3 regions of the Rhizobium sp. RHZ01 genome follow, and region 1 is predicted to be linked to each of the others. Evidence: riboswitches for the same ligand, from Rfam matches in the RefSeq annotation. Region 1 holds a riboswitch; each other region holds the start of a gene.
What was found. Region 1 has a riboswitch for thiamine pyrophosphate ahead of thiC (phosphomethylpyrimidine synthase ThiC). Riboswitches for the same ligand answer to the same signal wherever they lie in the genome.
Positions count from the first base shown of each region.

Region 2: linked by a shared signal. The riboswitch ahead of thiB (thiamine ABC transporter substrate binding subunit) and the one ahead of thiC (phosphomethylpyrimidine synthase ThiC) in region 1 are both predicted to bind thiamine pyrophosphate.
Region 3: linked by a shared signal. The riboswitch ahead of thiM (hydroxyethylthiazole kinase) and the one ahead of thiC (phosphomethylpyrimidine synthase ThiC) in region 1 are both predicted to bind thiamine pyrophosphate.

Region 1 covers NZ_JACUZZ010000043.1:16,938-23,208, reverse strand. Annotated here, with positions in the region: gene IB248_RS29005 (glucoamylase family protein) at 1-411, opposite strand, end outside; gene IB248_RS29000 (thiamine phosphate synthase) at 528-1,157, opposite strand; gene IB248_RS28995 (thiazole synthase) at 1,154-1,927, opposite strand; gene thiS (sulfur carrier protein ThiS) at 1,930-2,127, opposite strand; gene thiO (glycine oxidase ThiO) at 2,124-3,098, opposite strand; gene thiC (phosphomethylpyrimidine synthase ThiC) at 3,100-4,926, opposite strand; TPP riboswitch at 5,020-5,131, opposite strand; gene IB248_RS28975 (FadR/GntR family transcriptional regulator) at 5,179-5,964, opposite strand; gene IB248_RS28970 (four-carbon acid sugar kinase family protein) at 5,968-6,271, opposite strand, start outside.
Region 2 covers NZ_JACUZZ010000014.1:127,708-133,978, forward strand. Annotated here, with positions in the region: gene IB248_RS16370 (MarR family transcriptional regulator) at 1-173, opposite strand, end outside; gene IB248_RS16375 (MDR family MFS transporter) at 292-1,824, shown strand; TPP riboswitch at 1,884-1,994, shown strand; gene thiB (thiamine ABC transporter substrate binding subunit) at 2,039-3,067, shown strand; gene thiP (thiamine/thiamine pyrophosphate ABC transporter permease ThiP) at 3,067-4,701, shown strand; gene IB248_RS16390 (ATP-binding cassette domain-containing protein) at 4,694-5,410, shown strand; gene IB248_RS16395 (M48 family metalloprotease) at 5,657-6,271, shown strand, end outside.
Region 3 covers NZ_JACUZZ010000015.1:58,518-64,788, forward strand. Annotated here, with positions in the region: gene IB248_RS16770 (hypothetical protein) at 1-442, opposite strand, end outside; gene IB248_RS16775 (YadA-like family protein) at 493-1,380, opposite strand; TPP riboswitch at 2,362-2,458, shown strand; gene thiM (hydroxyethylthiazole kinase) at 2,508-3,311, shown strand; gene thiE (thiamine phosphate synthase) at 3,308-3,943, shown strand; gene thiD (bifunctional hydroxymethylpyrimidine kinase/phosphomethylpyrimidine kinase) at 3,940-4,761, shown strand; gene IB248_RS16795 (3-oxoacyl-ACP reductase) at 4,758-5,522, shown strand; gene IB248_RS16800 (carbohydrate ABC transporter permease) at 5,536-6,271, opposite strand, start outside.

The sequences.
Region 1 (6,271 bases):
GTCGAAATAGGCCGCCGCGGTCAACATGCCTGCGACGAGAAGCGTGGTGTCGATCGTCGACAACTCGCTGTTCCAGGCGCGGTGGCCGGTGTCCATGTGCAGGAAATGATAGAAGAAACCGCGATAGCCGATCGCGTGCCGCTCACGACCTTGGTGGCCGTTGGCAAAGAAGCATAGCGTCTTCAGCGTGTATTCGATCGCGTCGGAACGCTGCATCCAGCCGCGCTCGACTGCGACGGGATAGGACGACAGGGAAAAGCCGACCGCGGCGATGCTGCAGGGAACGCCCGCGATGGAGGTGTCCGCGACCAGCCCGTTTTCGGGATTGTAGTGCTTCGGGAAATAATTGAATGCGCCTTGCTGAAGCCTGTCGATCAGCGCGGCATCCGTTTCCTCGGTCCGTTGTAACATACGTGCCAAGCCCAACTTGTTGTCCAGTCCCCGGTTCAACATGGTGAAGCACGATCCGCAAATCAATCATTTTTGAAGGTGTTGCGACAGAACGATCCATCGACCGTTCTATTCTGCTACCGACCCAATGGCATTTCCACACTTCGCCAAGGTGCGGTGACAGCAAGCCACTGCCGCGTTCGTGTCTCCGGATCGGGGTTCAGGGTAATATCGGTCACGACGGCAGCGCTGTCGGCGCCCTGAGAAAAAACGCCCTCGATTCGATCGACGTTCAACCCGCCGATGGCGACGAGCGGCAGGTCGCCGAGGCGCGACTTCCATAGGCGCAGGCGTTCCGGTCCTTGCGGCGACCATTTCATCTGCTTGAGAATGGTCGGATAGATCGGACCGAGCGCGATGTAGTCCGGCTTTGCCGCTAGCGCCGTCTCAAGTTCCGCATCGTCGTGGGTGGACAGCCCAAGCTTCAGGCCGGCGACACGAATGGCGCCGAGATCGGCCGCTTCCAGATCCTCCTGACCGAGGTGGACGAAATCGCATCCTTCTTCGACGGCAAGCTGCCAGTAGTCGTTGATGATGAGCTGACAGCCATGCTTAGCGCAAATCGCCTTCGCGGTTCGGATTTCGGTGCGCAGCTCGGCCGTCTCTTTATCCTTGATCCTGAGCTGCACGAGCTTGACGCCGAGCGGCACCAGCCGTGCGATCCATTCGGCGCTATCGACGATGAGATAGAAGGGATCTAGCATCATGCAAATACGGCCTTTCCGATGATGGGTGTCGAGGGAACCGCGACATCGCGCGGTTCGAGCATGCCCGCACCGAAAGCCTCGCGGCCGGACTCGATCGCCTTGGCAAACGCGCCCGCCATGGTAGCCGGGTTGCCGGCACCGGCGACAGCGGTGTTCAAGAGGACGGCATCGAAGCCGAGCTCCATGACGGTCGCCGCATGTGATGGCCGCCCGATGCCGGCATCAACGATGAGCGGAATGTCGGGGAAATGTGCGCGCATCGAACGCAACGCCGAGAGGTTGAGCGGTCCCGCCGCACTGCCGATCGGGGCGCACCATGGCATCAATACCCGGCAACCCGCTTCGAGCAGCTTCTCGGCCACCACGAGGTCGTCGGTCGTGTAGGGAAAGACCTCAAAGCCCTCGGCGGAAAGGATGCGGGCGGCTTCCACCAAGCCGAAAACATCAGGCTGAAGCGTATCGTGATTGCCGATTACCTCCAGCTTGATCCAACTGGTGCCGAAGAGTTCGCGCGCCATCTTGGCTGTCAGCACGGCCTCGGAGACGCCATGGCAGCCAGCCGTGTTCGGCAGAACTCGAACGCCGAATGCCCGTATCATCTCGAAGAAGGCACTGCCGCTCCGTCCGCCCGCGGTCTCGCGGCGGAGCGAGACGGTGACGATCTCCGTTCCCGATCGCTTGACGGCCTCCGCGAGGGTCGCAGGTGAAGGATACCGTGCGGTGCCGAGAAGCAGGCGGGAGGAGACTACGGTGTCGTAGAGCGTCAGCATGGTCAGCCTCCCTGCATCGGCGACAGGATTTCGATCCGGTCGTTGTCGTTGAGCGCGTGGTCGGCGCGGTCCTCACGGTGGACGATTTCGCCGTTGACGGCGGTCGCCAGCCAGTCGCCTTCGTATTCCATCAGCGTCAGCAGTTCGGACAAGGTTGGCGCAGCGAGGTCGTGATACTCGCCGTTGACGATCAGTTTCATCGGCAATTTCCTCCTGGTTCGGTTCTGGAGAAGACAAGGTCCACAGCTTCCTGCGCCATGGTAGGCGCCAGCAGGAAGCCGTGGCGATAGAGGCCGTTGAGCACGACCGCCTCGGCCTCGCGGGTCACGCGTGGAAAATTGTCGGCGAATGCCGGCCGGATGCCCGCGCCGGTTTCGATAACGGTAGCGTCCGCAAAGGCGGGATGCACAGCGTAGGCGGCGTTCAGCAGTTCCATCATCGAACGCGCCGAGATGGGACCGGCGAACTCGGTCTCGATCATGGTGGCGCCCACCATGAACAGGCCATTTCCACGCGGAACGATATAGACGGGGAAGCGCGGATGCAGCAGGCGAACGGGTCTGGCGAGGTCGACCTCGGGCGTGTGTAGATAGAGCATTTCGCCGCGCACGCCGCGAAGCCCACTCGTTTGCCCAATGCGTGCTGCGCCCGTGCAATCGACGATGTCGTCGTAGCCGGTGGTCTCGGCCACTTGGTCGATGAATGCAACATGTCGAGCGGCGAGCTTTTCTCGCAGCAGACCCAGCACTCGTCTCGGATCGAGATGTCCTTCCAGCGGGAAGAACAGAGCACGCCTGAAGCGGCCTGCGAGAGCCGGCTCCAATGGGCCGATCTGCTCCTCGCCCAGCCATTCATGGCCGCTGGTGCGGCTGGCAAAGCGATCGAGTTCACCCTGATCGCGCGCGGGGGCAACGACCAGCGTGCCGTTTCGGTGTACCTCGCCGGGCAGCATCATGTCCCACCGATCGATGGCACCGCGGCCACTCAGCAAGACGGCTTCGTCCGCGCCTTCACGCTCACACCACGGTGCCAGCATGCCGCCCGCGAGCCATGATGCTGCCTGGCCGAAATCTGGATTCGGATCCATAACGGTGACGTCAGCACTTCGAAGAGTGAGTTCGTGCGCGACCGTGAGGCCGGCAACGCCGGCCCCTTTGACGAGGACATGCATCTCAGTCACGCGACTCTTGGATGGTATCGATCGGCATATAGAGATCGCCACCCTCGCGGTATTTCGCCGCCATGGCGTCGAGCCCTTCTTTCTGCGCTTCAGCGCGGATGTCGTGCGAAATCCGCATCGAGCAGAACTTCGGGCCACACATGGAGCAGAAGTGCGCCACCTTGTGCGCTTCCTTCGGCAGCGTCTCGTCGTGGAAGCTGCGGGCCGTCTCCGGATCGAGCGACAGGTTGAATTGATCCTCCCATCGGAATTCGAAGCGGGCGCGCGACAGCGCATCATCGCGCGATTGAGCTGCCGGGTGACCCTTGGCGAGATCGGCGGCGTGGGCGGCGATCTTGTAGGTGATGACGCCGGTCTTCACGTCGTTGCGGTCGGGGAGACCCAGATGCTCCTTCGGGGTGACGTAGCAGAGCATCGCCGTACCGAACCAGCCAATCATCGCAGCACCGATGCCCGAAGTGATGTGGTCATAGCCCGGGGCGATATCTGTCGTCAGTGGTCCCAGCGTGTAGAAAGGCGCCTCGCCGCAGACGGCGAGCTGCTTGTCCATGTTTTCCTTGATCTTGTGCATCGGGACATGGCCCGGGCCCTCGATCATGACTTGGCAGTCCTTGGCCCAGGCGATCTTCGTCAGTTCGCCGAGGGTCTCCAGCTCGGCGAATTGTGCGGCGTCGTTGGCGTCGGCAATCGAACCCGGACGCAGGCCGTCGCCGAGCGAGAAGGAGACGTCATAGGCGCGGCAGATGTCGCAGATCTCCTCGAAATGCTCGTAAAGGAAGCTTTCGCGATGGTGATGAAGACACCACTTGGCCATGATAGAGCCGCCGCGTGAAACGATGCCGGTGACGCGGTTGACCGTAAGTGGGATGTAGTGAAGCCGCACGCCGGCATGGATCGTGAAATAGTCGACGCCCTGCTCCGCCTGCTCGATGAGCGTATCGCGATAGACCTCCCAGGTCAGGTTCTCGGCGATACCCTCGACCTTCTCCAGCGCCTGATAGAGCGGCACGGTGCCGATCGGCAGCGGCGAGTTGCGGATGATCCATTCGCGGATGTTGTGGATGTTGCGGCCGGTGGAGAGATCCATCACGGTGTCGGCGCCCCAGCGCGCGGCCCAGACCATCTTCTCGACCTCTTCGGCCATCGAGGAGGTGACGGCGGAGTTGCCGATATTGGCGTTGATCTTCACCAGGAAGTTCCGGCCGATGATCATCGGCTCGGCTTCCGGGTGGTTGATGTTGGCGGGGATGATGGCGCGGCCGGCGGCGACTTCCTGTCGGACGAATTCCGGGGTGACGTGATCGGGAATATGGGCGCCGAAGCTCTCACCGTCGCGCACAATTGCCTCGGCCTTAGCCTTGCGGCCGAGATTTTCGCGGATGGCGATGAACTCCATCTCGGGCGTGATGATACCGGCGCGCGCATAGGCGAGCTGGGTCACGGCCTTGCCGTCCTTGGCGCGGAGCGGTTGGCGCTTGGCAGGAAATTCCGGCGTCAGCCGCTCGCCGCTGGCAAAGCCGTTATCCTCGGGGCGCACCTGGCGACCCCGATAGGCTTCGACGTCGCCGCGCGCGAGCACCCAGCTGCGGCGCAGTTCCGGAAGCCCCTGCTCGATGCTGATGTCAGCGCCTTCGACCGTATAGATGCCGGAGGAATCATAGACCGTGACCGGTGGCTCGCCCGATGTCGGGTGGACGCTGATTTCGCGCATCGGCACGCGGACATCGGGGTGAATGTCCCCAGGGATGTAGATTTTCCGAGAGGCCGGTAGGGGGCCTGTTGTAACGGTCGGGGTGATGGTCTTTGCGGCAATATTCATGGTTTGAGGCTCCAAGTTTTAAGTTTGGAGACCCAGTCCTCAGCCGGAATGATGAAAAGACGCCGGCACGGATTCCACGCGTGAATCCAATGCTTTCGAGCGCTTGCACCGTCCCTACGCCAGTATGAACTGGATCAGGTTCAACGGGTCACTGCGCACGATAGCAGTATCTCAGCCCCTTGCCGGGACCCCCCTGGTGAATGTCAAAAGGTTAGAGCCAGAGCAGCAAAGCTGTCAAGCCGACTGCCGCAACTACATGGAAAGGTCCAGAGCGCGGCCTTCGAAGAGGCGGCTCTGCGAACCCTCAAGATGCGCCTTCATCAAAGCCCGCGCGTCTTCCGCACGTCCTTCGACGATGGCGAGGTAGATCTTGTTGTGCTCCTCGTAGACCTGCTCGAGGCCCTGACGCGGACCAAGCAGCGATAGGCCGTGAAGGTGCATGCCGACGGCGATGTGGGCCTTCAGGGCATCGATCGAGGCTGTGTAATAGTGGTTGTTGGCGGCTTCGGTGACGGCCCGATGGAAGGTGAAGTCGGCGTCGGTGCGATGGAGCTGGTGGCTGGTCGCCTCGCGCAGATCGGCGAGCGCTGCGGCAATCCTCTGGATCGCCGCTTCGTCACGGCGCTTGGCAGCAAAGTAGGCGGCGGCAGGCTCGATCGTCAGTCGAAACTCGTAGCAGCGCTGGATATCGGCGATCGTCTTGACCGGCGAATAGGAAAGCTGCGTCGTCGGCGAACCGTGGGCGCTGACGAAGGTGCCGGCTCCCTGACGGGCATAGACGATGCCTTGATCGCGCAACCGTGCCAAGGCGTCGCGCACGATCGGACGCGACACGCCGAGCATCGATGCAAGCTCATGCTCACCGGGAAGCCGCGAATCCGGCGGATAGTTTCCCGAGCGGATACGCTCCTGCAACTGGTCGAAGACGCGATCGACCAGCTTGACGGCCTTGCCGCGCTCCGGCTTTGCCGCAGGCGCCGCTTGCGCATTCGCCGGTACACCGTTTGCTTCGTCCACCTTCACTCTCCCCGTCGGCATGTCCTATGCCGCCTGATTCTGCGCGATCAGTCTTACCAAACTATCCGAATTACCGAAGCCCCCGGACTTCACCGCGCAGCGCAGACGCAGGCCGTCTGCCGTTACGACGTCGAACCACGGAATACCCGCCTCGATTTCGCCCTGCGGCCTCAGAACCCGAATGCCGAGCTCGCGAAAAACTGCCAGTGCCGTATCGCCACCGCCGACCATCAGCATGTCCGGGCGCGTCATCTCTATGATGGATTTTACGCCTTTTGCGAAGCGGTCGGCAACTGCCACGGCTTCGCCGCTGATTTCGCCAGTACAG
Region 2 (6,271 bases), on a different contig from region 1:
ACGTCGAGGTGTGACAGCTCGAGGCCCGGTGCGACACTTTGGATCGCGAGCCGACCGATCAGTCTCCGCCCGGTCATGAGACGCATACGGGTCATGCTTTGCCCAATGCGCAGGATGTCCGGCTCATGCGTCTCGGCGTCAGTCTCGGTCGGATTCGTCAAGCTCTCGTTCATTGCGGTAACATAGCATCTCAGGCGTCAATTGAGAATATGCCAATGTCAATCAAGTGACGTTGACAAATATATGCTAACAGCACATAAATGGCCACTCTCCAATTTGGAACGACGCTTCATGGATACTCAAATTGCCGCAGCGCCGCTTGTGACGGATCACCGCCGGCGGTTCATCCTCTTCCTTTTCCTGATGGCAGCCATGTTCATGGCGACACTCGACAACCAGATCGTCGCAACGGCTTTGCCGACGATCGTCGGCGAGTTCGGCCACCTCGAGCGGTTCAGCTGGGTCGGCTCCGCCTATCTTCTCGCCGTGAGCGCGGTGATGCCGCTTTACGGCAAGCTCGGTGACCTCTTCGGCCGCAAGTATGTGATGATGGCCGCGATCATGATCTTCACGGTCGGTTCCGCCGTTTGCGGACTGGCGGTATCCATGAACACGCTGATTGCGGCCCGCGTGCTGCAGGGGCTTGGCGGCGGCGGCATCATGGTGTCGATCTTCGCCGTCAACGCCGACCTCTTCGAACCGCGCGAACGGGCGCGTTACCAGAGCTATTCCAGCCTCGTTCTGATGGCGTCGGGCGCTATCGGACCCGTCCTTGGCGGGGCAATGAGCGATCTCTTCGGCTGGCGCTCGATCTTCCTCGTCAATGTTCCGATCGGTTTCGTCGTCCTTGTCGGTCTGGCCTTGATGCTGCCCTACCGGAAGCCCAACCGCCGTCCGAAGGTCGATTACGCCGGCGCCCTGCTGCTCGCCTTGACGACGGCTAGCATCGTTCTTGCCGCCGATGGCTCTCAGGTTTTCGGCTCGCTTGTTGCTCCTCAAAGCCTGGCGATCATGGCGCTCGGTGTAGCGGCGGCCATCGGTTGGATCTTCGTCGAGCGACGCGCCGCCGAGCCGATCGTTCCCCTGTCACTGTTTCGCAATTCGACATTCAGCCTGTTGCTCATCATGTCGATCATGAGCGGCGCGATCGGCATCGGCATGGTCAATTATTTCGCGTTGTTCCTGCAGACGACGACCGGCCTCTCGCCATCGGCGGCCGGAGCGTTCTTCATTCTTCTGACCGGCGGCATCGTCTGCGGGTCGCTGTCGGCCGGTCGCATCATCTCCATCACCGGGCGCTACAAGCCCTTCGCGATCGCAAGCCTGACCTGCAGTGCCATCGCGTTTGCGCTGCTCACTCAGGTTCATGTCGGAACACCGGTCATGGTGATCGGGGCGGTGATGGCTCTCCACGGCTTCGGCGTCGGCCTTGCACAGCAGGTCCCGGTCATCGGCGTCCAGAATGCCGCTCCGGCGCGCGACGTCGGCGCCGCAACGGGATCGGTGACGCTGTCGCGCATGGGCGGCGCATCGATCGCCATCTCCATTTATGGCGCGATCATCGGCTCGCAGCTCGGCAAGACCGGACTCTCAATTCCCGGCGTGACCGATATCGAGCAACTGACGCCAAGGATGCTGGCGGCGTTGCCGGAACAGGCGCGTCAAGCCGTCGCCGACGCCTATGCCAGCGCGTTCACGCCGCTTTTCATGGCATCCTGCGCGATCGCTCTCATCGGCCTTTGTGCCGCCTTGATGCTGAAACCGACGCAGTTGCCCCGCGTGGTAGAGGTGCGGCCGGCGGCAAGGGCCGAAGCCGCCGAGTAAATGCCGATGGCGGCCTAAGGCCGCCTCTTGCAAGACGCCAAGCGTGGCGATACATCTCAAGCGCTCTAACGGGGTGCCCGTGCCATAAGGCGCGCGGCTGAGAGGCTGAAAGCCAACCCGCGGAACCTGATCCGGCTAACACCGGCGGAGGGATTAGACGCGTGACATCTGGCACCGCCCTTTTCCCCTTCAAGCAAACCAGAGGAGAGGTGCCATGTTCAAATTCAAATTCCCGAGCCGTTCGTTGCTTGCCACGATCTTCATCGCGACTACCGGCCTGGCCGGCGCCGGTGCACAGGCGGCAGGCAAGACGCTTACCGTCTACACCTATGAAAGCTTCACATCCGAATGGGGTCCGGGGCCGAAGGTCAAGGAAGCGTTCGAGAAGACCTGCGGCTGCAACGTCAGTTTCGTCAGCGTGGCGGATGGTGTGGCACTGCTGTCGCGTCTTAAGCTCGAAGGCGCCGGCACGAAGGCAGATGTCGTGCTTGGCCTGGACACCAACCTGACCACGGAAGCGAAGGCGACCGGCCTGTTCGATGCGAGCGGCATCGATGTCGGCGGGCTCAAGGTGCCGGGCGGCTACAAGGACGATGTATTCGTGCCGTACGACTATGGCCACTTCGCTGTCATCTACGACACGCAGACGATCAAGAACCCTCCGCAAAGCATGAAGGATCTGGTCGAAGGCGACCCTTCGCAGAAGATCGTCATCGAGGACCCACGCACCTCGACGCCCGGGCTCGGTCTCCTGTTATGGGTAAAATCCGTCTACGGCGACAAGGCGCCGGAGGCCTGGGCAAAACTCAAGAAGCGGGTGTTGACGGTAACGCCCGGTTGGTCAGAGGCCTATGGGCTGTTCACCAAGGGGGAAGCACCGATGGTGCTTTCCTACACGACGTCGCCTGCCTATCACATGGTCGCGGAGAATACGGACCGCTACCAGGCGGCTGCATTTTCAGAGGGCCATTACATACAGATCGAAGTGGCCGGACTGCTGAAGAATGCGCCTGACAAGGAACTTGCGCGCGATTTCCTGAAATTCATGGTGACCCCGGGCTTCCAGGACACCATTCCGACCAACAACTGGATGATGCCGGTTTCCGCGACATCGCAACCACTGCCGGATGCGTTCGGCAAGCTCGTGAATCCGTCAAAGACCTTTCTGATGAGCTCGGACGAAGTTGCCGAGAATCGCAAAGCCTGGATCGACGAGTGGCTGGCTGCCATGAGCATGAACTGATGCTTTTGACCAAGGCCGAGATGCGACGGGCGATGCTCGGCGGGGCCGCGAGCCTCGCCGGCATTATCGCTTTCGTCGGCCTTGCGGTCCTTGCTTTGCTTCTCTCGAGCGGCGGTTCGTCGATTCTTGCGACCGTGTTTGAACCGTACATCCTGCGGATATTGTGTTTCACGCTGTTGCAGGCCGTGCTCTCCACCGCGCTCTCCATCGTTTTTGCCATTCCGGTCGCGCAAGCCCTGGCGCGTCAACGGCATTTCCCCGGCCGTATCTGGATTATCAGGCTGATGGCCGTGCCGATGGGGCTTCCTGTTCTGATTGGGGCGCTCGGATTGATTGGTATCTGGGGGCGGCAGGGCATCATGAACTCGGCGCTGCTTGAGTTCGGCCTGGCGGAACCGGTCAGCATATACGGGCTCTCGGGGATCCTGCTGGCGCATGTCTTCTTCAACATGCCACTGGCGGCCCGCCTGATGCTGGCCGCACTGGACCGTGTGCCATCGGAATATTGGCTGATGGCGAGTGGCTTGGGCATGCGCTCCGGCTCGACTTTTCGCTTCATCGAATGGCCGGTCCTGCGCTCGGTCGTCCCCGGTATCGCCGGCCTGATTTTCATGCTGTGCGCCACGAGCTTCACGCTTGTGCTGATGTTGGGTGGTGGCCCTGCGGCAACGACGGTCGAGGTTGCCATCTATCAGTCCCTGCGCTTCGATTTCGACCCTGGCCGGGCCGTTACGCTTTCCCTGCTTCAGATCGTACTTACATCAATGATCCTCGGGGCGCTGTCGCTTCTTCCCGCTCCGGAGGATGAGGGCATGACAGTTGGCAAGCCTGTCAGGCGTCCGGATGGGCGACTGCCGGGCGCGCGGCTTGTGGATGGTGGCGTCCTGCTGCTTGCCACGCTGTTTCTAGCGCTCCCTTTAATGTCCGTGGTCCTGGCCGGCCTGCGGTCCGATCTGATGAAGCTCTTGCGCGAGCCCATCTTCTGGCAATCGGCTGCGACCAGTCTGGTTATTTCGATTTCGGCGGCTGCTCTCGCTTTGCTGATTTCGATGACATTGGTGAGCGCGCGCCGCGCGGCGCTTCTCCAGGGTTCAGGAGCCTTCGGCAGGAGGTTTCTTTTTGCCGCCTTGGGCGGCGCGTCGTCGCTGGTGTTGCTCGTGCCGCCAATCGTCCTTGCGACTGGCTGGTTCCTTGCCTTGAGAAATCTCGGTAATGTGAGCGCCGTCGCTCCGGTGCTGATTGTCGCCATCAACGCGTTGATGTCGCTGCCCTTTGTGATGCGCGTCCTTGAACCGGCTTTCATCGTCCACAAGCATCGGACGCAGAAGCTTGCGGCGAGCCTCGGTGTCACAGGTTGGGCACGGCTGCGCCTCATCGACACGCCGGCACTGTTCAAGCCGATGCTTACGGCATTTTCGTTCGCGATGGCGCTGTCGCTCGGCGATCTGGGCGCGGTTGCGCTGTTCGGTTCGGACAGCTTCGTCACCCTGCCATGGCTCGTCTATAGCCGCATGGGCAGCTATCGGACGAACGATGCCGATGGGCTGGCGTTGATCCTTGGTGTCGTCTGCCTGTTGCTCACGATCGCCGGTACGATGGGCCCAGCGCGCCGAGAGGTTGCCGTCCATGGTTGATCCTGAGTTCGCGATCGAGATGCAGCAGGTCGGTCTTCAGCTCGGCAATCAGAATTTTCAGTTTGATTGCCGGCTTCCCACCGGTGCCGTGATTGCCGTGACGGGGACGTCCGGGGCCGGCAAGTCAACCTTCCTCAATCTGCTTGCCGGCTTCGACACGGCTCTCAAGGGGCGGATCCTGATCGCCGGAAAAGATGTGACCGAGGTTTACCCGGCGCAGCGGCCGGTCTCCCTGGTCTTCCAGGACAACAATCTGTTCGCGCACCTCGATATCTTTACCAACATCGGCCTTGGCATTAGCCCGTCGTTGAAACTCACGACCGCAGATTGCCGAACCATCTCGTCTTCGCTTGAAAAGGTGGGGCTCGCCGGTTTCGAGCGGCGGATGCCAGGGACGCTCTCCGGCGGGGAACGGCAGCGGGTAGCCTTTGCACGCGCGCTTGTTCGCAACCGGCCGGTGCTGCTGCTGGACGAGCCCTTCGCGGCCCTCGACCCCGGTCTGCGAAACGGAATGGCGGCGCTGCTGCTCGACATGCATCGTGAAACCGGCAATACCGTCGTCGTCGTCTCGCACGATCCGGACGAGGTCAAACGCATCGCAGACTTCGGTCTTTTCCTTGAAGACGGCAGGATTGTCGTGGCGGCTCCAATTGACGAATTTCTGGGCCGAGCGGACCATCCAGGATTGACGCAATTTCTCCGCAGTTGACGAATCTGGCAGTCGCAACGGCACTTTCGCCATAATTTGAGGCGACCGAGGAAACTCAAAGCACGTTAGGCTTGCTAAAATACAACGGCGCCACATTTACTTAGAGTCTCGCTATGCAACCGATGCGGAAATCAGTTACAGCAAAGACTTGTGTCCCCGATTGTGCAGTGCAAGAGCGGGGACGGACGCCTGTTGAATCACGATGAGACCGGCCGGGTCGCGGAAGCGGACCGGTTGACACGCAAGATGACTTGGAGAGCCAGACTGGACAGTATGCCGACGTGGAAATTCCCCGCGCCTTCCAGTGATGTGCTCTCGTCTGCGTGCCGTCTGGTGCGACGAGCCTCGGTCGTCTGTGCGACGAGCATGGCGCTGTACGGTTGTCAGTCCATTCTCGAGCAGTCCTATCAGCCAAGCGTTGCGCCGTCCTCCAATCCGCAGATCGTCGATGAAGTCCAGAAGAACGATCCGCGCGCGGCCATGGGTGCGCGCGAACATCCGCGCATCGTTGCGAGCTATGGAGGCGAGTACAAGGACGCAAAGACCGAGCGCCTGGTCGCCCGGATCACGGGCGCGCTGACAGCCGTCTCCGAGAACCCGAGCCAGTCCTATCGCATCACCATCCTGAACTCCCCGGCTATCAACGCATTCGCTCTGCCGGGCGGTTATCTCTATGTGACACGCGGTCTGCTGGCGCTCGCCAACGATGCATCCGAGGTCGCTGCCGTTCTCTCGCATGAGATGGGCCACGTTACGGCAAACCACGGCATCGAACGGCAGAAGCGCGAGGAGGCGGAAGTCATCGCCAGCCGCGTCGTTGCCGAGGTGCTGTCGAGCGATATTGCCGGCAAGCAGGCTCTG
Region 3 (6,271 bases), on a different contig from region 1:
CAGGCGCATAGAGTAGCTCGAAATGCACCTGGATTGGCACCGACGGAAAGAACCCCGCCATATGCAACTTGCCGTCTGGCTCGATCTGCGGAAGCACAGTTAGTTGCGGCTCGATGACCGCAAGGCCACTCAGGTCGTATCCCTGTTTTCGTTGCGAGGCAAAGATCTCTGCAAGTTGCGCGGAATTATTGGCCTGAAAGCCCGGCGAGCCGAGTTCCCGCAGAACGGTGTAGTTGCCAGTCTTGTTCGCCTGGTCGAGGGCAAGAAGCGTGTTTCGCACAAGGATAAGAACGCCATTTCGATCGATATCTGCCGGACGCGGTGCTCTTGAAACATCTTCCTTCGGGGATTTCTTGATTTCGGCGCGAACGGGGCTTTCAAGGCCGGCCTCTACGCAAAGGACTGCCAGCGCCGCGACGATAAATTTGAACGGCAAATGCATCGTTTGGGATCTCGGCTCGCGCGAACCGAACGGCTGTAGCGCTCGGACGATCACCACGTGAATGTCAACCCCGCGGTCCCACCGAAAGTACCTTCGCTCGCCCCTACGCCGACGCCGCCATGGATCAGCAGATTCTCTGTAATCCGCGCGTAAGCGCTGCCAGCGAAAGCGTTCTCGCCTTCGAACGTGCCCCAATTGATGGACACCGCAAAGTTCTTGTCATTCGGAAGGGTTCCCCCACCCATCGCCAGCGCCATCGCCGTGCCCTCGTAGGCCTTGTCGATGCGTCCATTCATCGGCGACATGCTGGATTCGAGGCTGCTGACGCGATTGTCCAGGGAATCGATGGCGTTTGTATTTGCGGTTACACGCGTATCGAGGCCGGCGATCTCAGTCGTATGGAGGTTGAGAACGTTGGTATTGTTCGTGATGCGCGTCTCGTGATCGGCAAGTTCGTTCGTGTTCTGGGCGACATTCTGATTTGTGGCGTACAGCTGGGAGCCATTGATCGCATCCGTCGAGGTCGCTGAAATCGTGCCGGGCGCGACGTTGACGATCTTTCGCTCGGCGGCCGGCGCCCCGACGGAGACGACATTGGCGATACCACCATCCGTCGAACCAGCTCCGAGCGCCACTGAATTCTGCCCTGATGACACTGAGCCGGTCCCCAGGGCAAGACTATTTTGGCCCTGGGCACTGCTGTTAAATCCAATCGCTGTTGCCTGATTGCCGGAGGACGAACTCCTATTACCAACCGCAGTGCTATTGCCGCCACTTGCAATGCTGTCACCTCCGAGCGCGACTGCGCCGCCAGCACTGGCAACGCTTCTAACGCCAGCAGCCAAGGTATCAACACTGGTGCCCTGACTGCCGACCCCAATGGCAGTCGCACCGGCACCCGTCGTCAGGCTTCGAACACCAACGGCCGTGCTGTCCACACTCTGCGCATTGCTGTCAACCCCCAGGGCAGTCGCGCCAGCGTCGGCAGCTCTGCTATTTTCCCCGATGGCTGTGCTGTTGAATCCGGAGGCGTTGCTGGCCAAACCAACCGCGACCGCGCCCCTGTTTGTCGCCTGAGAATTTTGCCCAACTGCCACCGATGATGCACCGGAGGCATTGGTCGTTGTGCCGAGGGCAGTGGCGGCTCCGCCTGTCGCGCTGCTTCGGAAACCGAAAGCGGAGTTTGCTCCCGCGGCGCCCCCCGCTGTCGCATTGGTTCCGCAGGCGACGTCATTGACACCACCGGCAGCCGCACCGTCTCCCGAGCCTGTCGTGTTTTCGCAGACGAACTGGGCCCGAGCAGGAGTGGGCGAGAATGTTGTTATGGTAGCAGATAGGAGAACACACACGGCAGGAAGCGATACAGAGACTGCAGCATGAGGTGTTCGCATCAAGACCTCCCTTCGGTCGCCAACCGAGTTGGACGATTGCATCGGCATTGTCTTGCCGGCCTATTGGCCGCGTGTAATCAAGCAGTCGAGTAGGTCAGAACCGAAAATCGTCGGACGCCCATGGAACTCGCCTTTACCCAGCGAGCGGGAGTATGCCATTTGACACAATCCCTGGAAAGTAAACAAAAATAAGTAAATGCAACACGATCGCTGTGTCGGCTGCCATCCAACAATGCTTGCAACTGCCGGCTATTAACCGCCGAACATTTGGAAAGTGCCATGGTTCGGACAAAGAAAAGCGGCGCCGGAATCCGTAACGGGTTGCTCACCGCAATCCAGAAGTGAGCAGTTTGCAGGGGGAAATCCAAGTCCTTCCGTCAGCTGTATTATGGCGCGCTATCGGATGAGTGATGCAACCGCCAGAAGGCCGGAAGGGTGCCGCGCTCCTGCTGCGGGGCCTTCTCCGGGTTCACCTGGCGATGTCCATTTTATGGATGACAGGCGCGTGCTTCTCTGCGAGAAGAAGGCAATGAGAGACAGGGGCGCCCCTCGAAGGATGGGCTGAGAAGTACCCTTTGAACCTGAACCGGATAATGCCGGCGGAGGGAGTCGCTCGGGACGTTTCGCCTCCTGCGTCAGTCCCCGCGCCTTTCTCCCCGATCGAAAGGCGCACCATGCAAGATCAGACCTTACCGGGAATACTGCTCAGCGAGTTGCGCGCGCAACCGCCGCTCGTGCACTGCATCACCAACTTCGTTGCCATGAATATCGCAGCCAATGTGCTTCTGGCCGCTGGCGCGTCTCCCGCCATGGTGCATGCGGAAGAAGAGGCTGGCGAGTTTGCGGCGATCGCAGGCGCACTGACAATCAACATCGGCACACTGTCGTCATCCTGGTTGCGCGGCATGGAGGCGGCAGCCCTCGCCGCCAGCCAGTCCGGCAAGCCATGGGTTCTCGATCCGGTTGCCCATTATGCCACCTTATTCCGCCGGGCGGCCGTTGATCGGCTGCTGGAACTCGGTCCAACCATCATTCGTGGCAACGCCTCCGAGATCATCGCCCTTGCCGGTGGCGAAAGTCGGGGCCAGGGGGTGGACAGTCGTGACGGGGTCGAACAGGCAGAGGAATCCGCCAGGCTGCTTGCGAGGACACACGGTGCGACGGTCGCGGTAACCGGCGTCGTCGATTTCGTCACCGACGGTGAACGAGCTGCCTGGATTGAAGGCGGGTCGGCCTTGATGCCCAAGGTGACCGCGCTCGGCTGCGCACTGACCTGCCTCGTCGGAGCATTCACGGCGATCCGGCCTGCCGCGCCGTTCGAGGCAACGGTTGCAGCGCTTACGACCTTTGCTGTTGCCGGCGAGATGGCAGCCAGCAGCGCGGACGGCCCGGGTTCGTTTTCTCCGGCGTTTCTCGATGCGCTTGCAGCGCTTGACGCCCCGCTCCTCGATCGCCATGCAAGGGTGCGTTTCGCATGAGGACCATCGACCTTTCACTTTATCTTGTCCTCGATTCCGGTCTTTGTGCCGGCTTCGGCATGGTGGAGACCGCGCGGGCGGCTGTTGCTGGCGGAGCGAGCGTTGTCCAGCTGCGCGACAAGCATGCCGATACACCCCTGATGATCGAAACAGGTCGGGCGCTCAAGGCGGCTTTGTCTGGCACCGGTGCCTTGCTCATCGTCAACGATGACGTGGAGGCTGCCGTCGCAATTGGTGCTGACGGTCTGCACATCGGGCAAGAGGACATGGATGCGCCAACTGCCCGCGCGCGGATTGGAGACGATATGATCCTTGGCCTCTCCGTTGAGACCGAGGCGCTGGCCGCGGGGGTCGATCCGGCAATCGTCGACTACGCGGGTATCGGCCCGGTCTTTGCGACATCGACGAAGGCGGATCACAAGGAGCCGACCGGTTTTGCTGGCCTTGCCCGCCTTGTGCGCGCCTGCCCCGTTCCCGCGGTCGCAATCGGCGGGCTGAAGGCGGCTCATGTCGGGGATGTCTTTGCTGCTGGGGCTGACGGTCTTGCCGTGGTCTCTGCGATATGCGGCACGCGTGACCCTGAGGCGGCGGCTCGCGAGATCGCGGAAAACATCAGAAAGGTTCACCGATGATCCGAAACGTTCTCTCCATTGCCGGATCCGATCCTTCCGGCGGCGCCGGAATCCAGGCGGACCTGAAGGCATTCTCTGCCCGCGGTGTCTACGGCATGGCGGTGCTGACCGCGCTGACGGCGCAAAACACACAGGGCGTTTGCGGGGTCCATCTGGTTCCGGCTGCCTTCGTCGCCGACCAGATCAAGGCAGTGTTTGCCGATGTCCGCGTTGATGCAATCAAGATCGGCATGATTGCCAATGCCGAAATCGCCGACGCTGTCGCCGATGCGATCGAACCCCACAAGGGCATTCCGATCGTTCTTGATCCTGTCATGGTCGCCAAGGGCGGGGCCAGCCTCCTCGATCTGTCCGCGGTCGACGTCCTCACCCGACGGCTGCTGCCGCTTGCGACGCTGCTTACTCCCAATCTGCCGGAAGCCGCAGCACTCCTGCATGGACCGACGGCCGATACCCGCGCGGACATGGCTGAGCAGGCGCAAAGCCTGCGTGCTCTTGGCCCGGAGGCGGTGCTGGTCAAGGGCGGTCATCTGCCGAGCCAGGAGAGCCCTGATGTCCTGGCGACAGCCGAGGGGTTGAGCTGGTTCGAGGGGCTCCGGATACCGACGGCGAACACGCATGGCACCGGCTGTACGCTATCGAGCGCGCTTGCCGCCGAGCTCGCGAAGGGGGCGACGCTGCCCGAGGCAGTGGCGGATGCGAAAAGCTACCTCGCCCATGCCGTCGCGCAGGCGGATACGCTTTCTGTCGGTTCCGGGCACGGGCCGGTTCAGCATTTTCATGAGCTTTGGAAGTTGAAAGAAGGACATTCGAGATGACATTGGCAATCAGCGAGCAGACCGTCATCATCACCGGGGCCGGACGTGGCCTCGGCGCCGCCATCGCTGCTGCCTTTGCCCGCCAAGGCGCGAAGGTCGCAATCAACTACCGCAACAGCCGCACCGAGGCCGAGGCGCTTGCCGCGTCGTTGGGTGATCGTGCCCGGGCCTTCCAGGCGGATGTCCGCGACAGCCATGCCGTCAAGCGCATGGTGGCCGAGGTCAAGGATACACTCGGTGCGCCGACGACAGTCGTGCACAATGCCTTGACCGACTTCAGCTTCAACGGAGACGCCCGATCGAAGCTCGACCAATTGACCTGGGGTGAAATGACATCCCAGCTCGATACGGCCGTGAAGGGGGCGTTGAACCTGATCCAGGCCACCCGCCCGGTCATGGCTTCCGCCGGTTTTGGGCGGATCATCACGATCGGCACCAATCTCTTCCAGAACCCTGTGGTGCCCTACCATGATTACACGGCTGCCAAGGGTGCGCTTCTGTCGTTGACCCGCACGGCGGCCGCAGAGCTGGGCCCATCAGGCATTACCGTCAACATGGTCTCGGGCGGCTTGCTGCGCGCCACCGAAGCGAGCAGCGCCACACCGGATGCCGTCTTCGATCTGATTGCGGCAAACACCCCGCTCCGGCAAGTGACGACGCCCGAGGAAATGGCCGACGCGGTCCTGTTTTTCGCAAGCCCCTGGGCACGCGCTGTTACCGGGCAGAACCTCATCGTCGACGGCGGACTCGTCTTCGGCTGAGGCGCAGCCCTCATCAGGACTTGACCGCACCCGCGGTCAAGCCGGCGATGATGTGCTTCTGCGCCAGGAAGAAGACGATGATGGTTGGCATGATTGTCAGCGTGATGAAAGCGAGCACCAGCTGCCAGGCAGTGCCGAACTCGCCGCGATAAACCATGATGCCGAGCGGCCAGGGATACATCGTCTCCGAATTCAGCATGATCAGCGGCAGGATGTAGCTGTTCCAGCTGCCGACAAAGGAGATGATGCTGACCGTTGCAATGATCGGCCGCGAGAGCGGCAGCGAAATGTGCCAGAAAAACCGGATGTAGCCACAGCCGTCGACGATGGCAGCCTGGAACAATTCTTCCGGAAGGTTGCGAAAATAATTCCTGAACAAGAGAATGCTCATGCCGAGGCCAAAGGCGACCTGCGGCAGGACAACACCCCAGTAGGAATTCAACAGGCCCAGGTCCCGGATCCGGATGAACAAGGGAAGGATGGCGGTCGCGGCCGGAAACATCAGGCCGATCAGGAAGTAGTTGAGCAGGAAGCCGGCGCCGAAGAACTTTACATGCGCGAAGGTGAAGGCAGCCATGGCGGAAACCGAAACCGTCAGGCAGACAGTCAAGGTGGCGATGATCAGCGAATTCATCATCTGTCGCCAGTAGCGGTCTCCGAAGAGAATGTCGGTATAGTTCTCCGGATGCCATGCGGCAGGTAGCCCGAAGGGGTTGGTTCTGAGGTCGCCGAGGTCCTTGAAGCCGCCA